3 regions of the Thermobifida halotolerans genome follow, and region 2 is predicted to be linked to each of the others. Evidence: riboswitches for the same ligand, from Rfam matches in the RefSeq annotation. Region 2 holds a riboswitch; each other region holds the start of a gene.
The links. Region 2 has a riboswitch for thiamine pyrophosphate ahead of NI17_RS23915 (ECF transporter S component). Riboswitches for the same ligand answer to the same signal wherever they lie in the genome.
Positions count from the first base shown of each region.

Region 1 (2,256 bases), 2.3 Mb from region 2:
CCCACCCGCCCGCACCGCTGTGTGCGGTGTCCGGACCGGGGCGCCCCGGGTGCGCCGACGAACCGGAGCGGTCCCTGGCCCAGCGGGCCGGGGGCGAGAAGACCTACCTGCCCCACCAGGCGTGGAAGTGGTGGACCGGCCCCTTGCCCTTGCCGACCTCGAGTTCGTCGGCGTGGCGCAGTGCCTCGGTGAGGTAGTCCTTGGCCTCGCGCACCGCCTGCGACCAGGTGGGCCGCTGCGGGCGCAGCGCCGCGACCGCCGAGGACAGCGTGCACCCGGTCCCGTGCGTGTTGGTGGTGGACACCCGTTCGGCGGTCAGGACCTCCGCGGGGGCGTCGGCCGACAGCAGCAGGTCGGTGCTGGTGGCGCCGGACAGGTGGCCACCCTTGAGCAGCACCCGCCGGGGGCCGAGGGCGAGCAGCCGCTCGGCCTGGGAGCGCATCTGCGCCTCGTCGGCGGCCTCGGCCTCGCCCAGCAGGTCGGCGGCCTCGGGCAGGTTGGGGGTGATCAGGTCGGCGCGGGGAAGCAGTTCGGTGCGCAGCGCCTCCACGGCGTCGGCGGCCAGCAGGCGGTCGCCGCTCTTGGCCACCATCACCGGGTCGACGACCACGTTGGGCAGGTCGTAGGCGTCGATCGCCGCGGCCACCACCTCGATGACCTCGGTGTTGGACAGCATGCCGATCTTGACCGCGTCCACCCGCACGTCGGTCAGCAGGGTGTCGAGCTGGCTGCGCACGAACGCGGCCGGAACGTCGTGCACCTCGCTGACACCGGTGGTGGTCTGCGCGACCAGTGCCGTCACCACCGTCATGCCGTAGCCGCCGAGCGCCGAGAACGCCTTCAGGTCGGCCTGGATGCCCGCTCCGCCGCTGGGGTCGGTGCCCGCGATGGACAGGATGTTGTGACTCACCGGGACGTCCCTCCGCTAGTACTACCTAGTTCAGGTTCAGCGGGTGTTCTCTCAGCCGACCGGGAGGGTCGGCACCCCGCGCCCACAGGGCAAGGCTAGCAACGCGACGCCGCCCCTCCGACGGCGCGGAGGGGCGGCGCGAGCGGTGCGGGAGGCCGGGAGAGGGCCTTCAGGGCGCCCCGGCCCGAGGGGGCCGGCGGCCTCGGCTCCCCGACGCCGGTACGGGCGGCGGGATCAGTGCAGGACCTCGTCGCTGTCCCCGGACCGGACGGAGGGAGAGGCGGGCCCGGACGGTTGCCCACCGCGGGCGGTCAGCCGGTACTCGACCAGGATGATGCCGATGACCAGGGCCGCGCCCACCAGGGCCAGCACGGCGCACAGCACGAGGTTGTCCTGGGGGGCCAGCAGGCCGCGGCCCTCGTCCTGCCACGGCCACAGCGCCCGCAGCGATCCGGCCAGCAGTCCCGTCATCACCACCAGGGTGAGGTGGTGGAACCGGTCCAGCAGCCACTGCAGCAGTTTGACGAACAGGGCCAGGCCGATGATCGCGCCCGCGGCGAAGGTGGCGATGTAGCCGAGGTCGCGGTTGTTGATCGCGTCCATCGTCGTGGTGTACAGGCCGAAGGTGAGCAGGAAGAACGAGCCCGAGACCCCCGGCAGCACCAGCGCGCAGATCGCGACCGAGGCGGCGCCCATGACGATGAGGGGGTTGGGCTCCACCTCGGAGGGGGGCAGGCCGGTCAGGAAGAACGCGGCCGCCGCCACCGCGAGCGCGATCAGGTAGTCGCCGATCCTCCAGTGCCGCCCGGACGCCGAGTAGGGCACCCACAGGGAGGCCAGCACCAGCCCGAAGAACAGGGCGTAGGACTCCTGGGGGTTGTGCTCGACCAGGGGGGCGAGCAGTCTCGCCGCGACCAGCACGGTCAGGGCCATGCCCACCAGCAGGGCGAGGATGGTCCCCCAGTCGGCCCTGCCGAACTCCTCGCGGGCGCGGGCCAGGCCCCTGCCGCGGACGAGGTCGGCGGCCAGCAGTCTGACCCCGCTGACCACGTGGCCCGCCGAGCCGATGAGCGTCTCGTAGACGCCGGTGATCAGCGCGACGGTTCCGCCGCTGATACCGGGGACGACTTCGGCGGTTCCGATGAGGCCGCCGCGCACGCCGTTGAGCAGATGGGTGCCGATTGACTTCGCCATGTCCTACTTCTCGTCGTGAAAGGGGAGTCGGGCACGTCCCGCACCGTGCCGGGGCGGGTGCGGGGTGTCGACGCCCAGCGGAAACGGAAGGGCTGCCTGGCGCGGTGCGCTCGCGGGGAGGTCGATGTGGTCCGGCAGGCAGGCACCAAGTG
Region 1 is NZ_CP063196.1:3,149,240-3,151,495, reverse strand. It holds gene thiD (bifunctional hydroxymethylpyrimidine kinase/phosphomethylpyrimidine kinase) at 104-910, opposite strand; TPP riboswitch at 901-999, opposite strand; gene NI17_RS14105 (DUF368 domain-containing protein) at 1,145-2,104, opposite strand.
Region 1: another riboswitch for thiamine pyrophosphate. It lies ahead of thiD (bifunctional hydroxymethylpyrimidine kinase/phosphomethylpyrimidine kinase); the one in region 2 lies ahead of NI17_RS23915 (ECF transporter S component).

Region 2 (2,256 bases):
GCGACGTCGTCCCCGGCGCGGGCCATCACCAGTTGGCTTTCGGGGTCCTGGGCCACCAGGCCGATCGCGCCGCGCCGCCGGGCCGCCGGCTCCCCGTCGACGAGCAGGCGGCCCTCCTGTTCCCCGTTGATGGCGCCGTCGGGTCCGGCGAGTCCGGCGAGCGCGTGCAGCAGGGTGCTCTTGCCCGCGCCGGACGCGCCCAGCAGCAGGACGCGCTCGCCCGGCTCGATCACCAGGTCGACATCGCGCAGCGTGTACTCGGCGCGCCCGGCGTGCTTCCAGCCCCAGCCGGAGAGTTCGACGCGCGCGCCGGGGCCGCCGTCGCGGTTCGCGGCGGACACCGGGTCATCCCCGCGCGGAGGGGAAGGGGGCCAGCGCCCCGGCCGCGGCCAGGCGCGTGGTGAGGACCCGGGAGCCCATTCCCGCGATGACGCCCGCGCTGATCAGCACGATCACCCCGTAGGCGATCTGGTGGGACAGCGGCCAGGTGATGTGGGAGGTGATGTTGTCCCGGATGGCCGGGGAGATTCCCCCGGCGACTCCCGCCAGGACGGCCGCGCCCATGCCCCAGCGGCGGTAGCCGAGGGCGAGGAAGGCCAGTTCGCTCAGCAGTCCCTGGAGGGCACCGGAGACCAGCACGGCCGTTCCCCACGCGGTGCCCAGGACCATCTCCAGGGAGGCCGCCGCCAGGGAGGTCAGCAGGGCGGCACCGGGTTTGCGGATGATGAGCCCGCCGAGGACTCCGGGCACCATCCACATGCCGTAGAGGACGGCCTGGGCGGGCGGGAAGAAGGCGAACAGGCCGGTGGTGGCGCTCCACAGCGCGCTCCACAGCCAGAACACGATGCCGACGGCGACGCCGATGACGGCGGCCACCACGATGTCCACGGTGCGCCAGTTCAGCAGGGTCTTGAGGTCTCGCCCGGACTGGGGGTCGGCCGGGGTGGTCATGGTCGTCGTCCCTTCGCGCATGACGGAGGGCTCTGCGGCCAAGAGCGCACACCGGCGGTGTGGGTGGTGCGCACCGGGAGCACCGGTGCGCGAGAGCACGCCACCGGTGGCGGTTCCCACGACTTCCTTCGCTGGCATTACCCAGATCAGGTGTGTAAGGGTCTGCGGCTGTGCCGCACTCTCAGCGCTGAGGCGCTCCCCTGTCGTTCGGTTGTCCCCATCATTATGGCCGTACGCCCGCGCCGCGGGTCAAGCCGCCCCGGCCGTTTCCCGGTCCGGGCCGCCGCGGCGGTGTGGCGTTCGGGGCGGGTGGGGTCGCGGTTCCTCTCGGGGCGGAAGACGGGTCAGCGGCCGGTGGCCGGGAAGGGCGGCCGTGGGCGCGGTACCAGGCCGCGGTGTCGGCGACGGTCTGTTCGAGGGGACGCACGACGACGCCGAGCAGCGCTTCTCCGCCCCCTGGCCTCCGACGAGGTCGCCGCCCCCAGCGACATGGCTGGCCGACTGCTCGGCGCGCACCCCCGCCCGTCCAGGCGCTGCTGAGCCCGGCCCGCGCGGGCCGGGCGGGCCGGGCGGGCCGGGCGGATCAGCGCAGCACCAGACCGCCGATCCCGGTGGCGGGCTCGGGGACCACGGCCACGCCCATCTCGGCCGGATGGGTCAGCAGCGGGTGCCTGGGCCGCACCCGGACCGTGTAGCCGCACGCGCCCGCGCGGTCCAGCGGGACCGTCCCGGCGAAGCGCACCAGGGGTGGCGCGACGTCCCGGTCCTCCAGGGGCGTCAGTTCGGTGAAGGACGGCTCCACCAGTTCGTCGGCCTCGTCGACGCGGCCCAGGGCCACCTCCACGCTCAGGTCCTCGGGGTCGATCCCGCCCAGCACGAGGGTGGCCCGCACCACGAGCTCTCCGTCGAGCTGCGGCGGTCCGTCCTTGCCGGCCACCTCGACGTGCTCGATGCGCACCCCCGGCCAGGCGTGCAGGACCCGCCGCTTCCAGGCCGCCAGCTCGCGGGCGCCGCGCTGCCCGTCGGCGACGAGCCGCCGGGAGGAGACCGCGGCGGGCTGGTAGAGGCGCTCCACGTACTCGCGGACCATGCGGGTGGCCAGCACCTTGGGCCCCAGCGAGACCAGGGTGTGCTTGACCATCTCCAGCCACCGCTTGGGCAGTCCGGCCTCGTCCCGGTCGTAGAACAGCGGCGCGACCTGCTCCTCGAACAGGTCGTACAGTGCCGCGGCCTCGATGTCGTCCCGCCGGTCGGGGTCGCTCACGCCGTCGGCGGTGGGGATCGCCCAGCCGTTGGAGCCGTCGA
Region 2 is NZ_CP063196.1:5,408,295-5,410,550, reverse strand. It holds gene NI17_RS23920 (ABC transporter ATP-binding protein) at 1-341, opposite strand, end outside; gene NI17_RS23915 (ECF transporter S component) at 346-951, opposite strand; TPP riboswitch at 1,058-1,163, opposite strand; gene glgP (alpha-glucan family phosphorylase) at 1,535-2,256, opposite strand, start outside.

Region 3 (2,256 bases), 1.1 Mb from region 2:
CTCCACCGGGTGGCGGGCACCGGGTTCGGGACCTTTGGCAGTGGTAATCGAGTCGTTCGGCGCGGCGCCCCCGCACCGGGGCCGCTACGGTCGAAGGGAGGAGACAGAACCAGGGAGGCAGCCATGCCGCAGGCGAGCACGCCTGACCCGATCAGGGTGTTTCTGGTCGACGACCACGAGGTGGTGCGCAGAGGCGTCGCCTCGCTGCTGGAGGACGAGGGCGACCTGCGGGTGGTCGGCGAGGCCGGTACCGCGGAGCGGGCGCTGCACCGGATTCCCGTGGTCAGGCCGGACGTGGCGGTGCTCGACGTGCGGCTGCCCGACGGTTCCGGGGTCGAGGTGTGCCGCGAGATCCGGTCCGGTCACCCCGAGATCGCCTGCCTGATGCTCACCTCCTTCGCCGACGACGAGGCGCTGTTCGAAGCGGTCATGGCGGGCGCCGCCGGATACGTGCTCAAGCAGATCCACGGATCCGACCTGGTCGGAGCGGTGCGCACGGTCGCGGCGGGCGGTTCGCTGCTCGATCCGCGAAGCACCGGACGCATGCTGGAGCGGCTGCGTGAGAACAGCGGCAGGCCCGACCCGCTCGCCGTGCTCACCCCGCAGGAACGGCAGATCCTCGACCTCATCGGGGAGGGCCTGACCAACCGGCAGATCGGGGAGCGGCTCTTCCTCGCGGAGAAGACCGTGAAGAACTACGTCTCCAGCCTCCTGGGGAAGCTCGACCTCAAGCGTCGCACCCAGGCGGCGGTGCTCGTCGCGCAGTTGCGGGCGAAGAACGAGATCTGACTCTCCCCGGGAGGACAGAGCGCTCAGAAGGGAAAACACGCATGAACGTGGAGGGGCACAACGCGGTCGCCACCGACACGGCCGGGTTGGAGGTGCTCGCACGGGAGGAGTGCCTGCGGCTGCTGTCCCAGGCCCCGATCGGACGCATCGTCTTCACCGACCAGGCGCTCCCCGCCGTCCAGCCGGTCAACTTCGCCATGCTGGGAACGGACATCATCATCCGCACGTCGCCCGGGTCCAAGCTCGCGCAGGCCACCCAGGACACGGTGGTCGCGTTCGAGGTGGACGACTACGACGTGACGGAACGCACCGGCTGGTCGGTCATGGTGATCGGTCTCGGCCGGGCGGTCGACGACCCCGCGGAGCGGGCGGTGCTGGAGGCGCTGCCGCTGAACCCCTGGGCGCCGGGGTCCCGTTCGCACTACATCCGCATCGTGACCGACATCGTCACCGGGCGGCGCATCCCGACGAGGCGCTGACCTCCTCCGCGGCTCCTCCGTCGATCCCCCTTCCCCGGGGCCGGCGGCGACCGCCCGCTCGGCCGGTCCGGCGGCCATCGCGTACCCCTCACTGTCGGACGCGGAGCGGAACGGCTAGAGTGGCGGACGTAACCACGCGGGGTGTCCCATACGGGGACTGAGACGGGCCGCGGGCCCGAACCCGTCGAACCTGATCTCGTTAGCACGAGCGGAGGAACGGTGGGCGTACTTCCTGTTGCCGCCGATGAGACCGGCTTCACCGCCGACCTGGGGCGTCGGCACTCGGACCTGTTCGAAGCCTTCTACCAGCATCCCTTCCTCAAGGGCATGCGCGAGGGAACCCTGGCCAAGGAGCAGGTGCTGCACTACGTCGGTCAGGACCACCAGTACCTGACCGCCTACGTCCGCTGCTACGGCCTGGGACTGGCGCTGTCGCCCGACCGGGAGTGGATGCGGTTCTTCCACGACAGCGCCGCCTTCATCCTCGGTGAGGAGAGCCGGGCACACGAGGCGCTGTGCGAGTACGCGGGCGTCTCCTACGAGGAGGCGCAGGTCGACCGGCTCGCTCCCAGCGCGCAGGCCTACATCAACCACATGACGGCGGCGGGGCACGACACGCTCGGCGTGCTGCTGGCCGCGCTGCTGCCGTGCCCGTGGACCTACCTGTGGGCGGCGAGGCGTTTCACCGAGGAGACTCCTCTCGCCGCCGACCACCCCTTCCACGGCTGGTGGGACTTCTACGTCGAGCGTTCCATGACGGAGAAGCTCCTCACGCTGCGTTCCCGGCTGGACGTGCTGGCCGCCGAGGCCGGTCCCGCCGAGCGGGAGCGGATCGAGCGTGCGTTCGTGGCCAGCTGCCACTACGAGGTGCGGTTCTGGGAGATGGCGTGGTCCCTGGAGGACTGGACTCCTCCGAACGGGACCTGATTCTTCTGGAGGGTGTGCCGGTCCGCGCGGCCGGCACACCCCGGGCCGTCCCGTCGACGGT
Region 3 is NZ_CP063196.1:4,265,175-4,267,430, reverse strand. It holds gene NI17_RS19150 (response regulator) at 124-789, shown strand; gene NI17_RS19145 (pyridoxamine 5'-phosphate oxidase family protein) at 831-1,268, shown strand; TPP riboswitch at 1,396-1,503, shown strand; gene tenA (thiaminase II) at 1,488-2,195, shown strand.
Region 3: another riboswitch for thiamine pyrophosphate. It lies ahead of tenA (thiaminase II); the one in region 2 lies ahead of NI17_RS23915 (ECF transporter S component).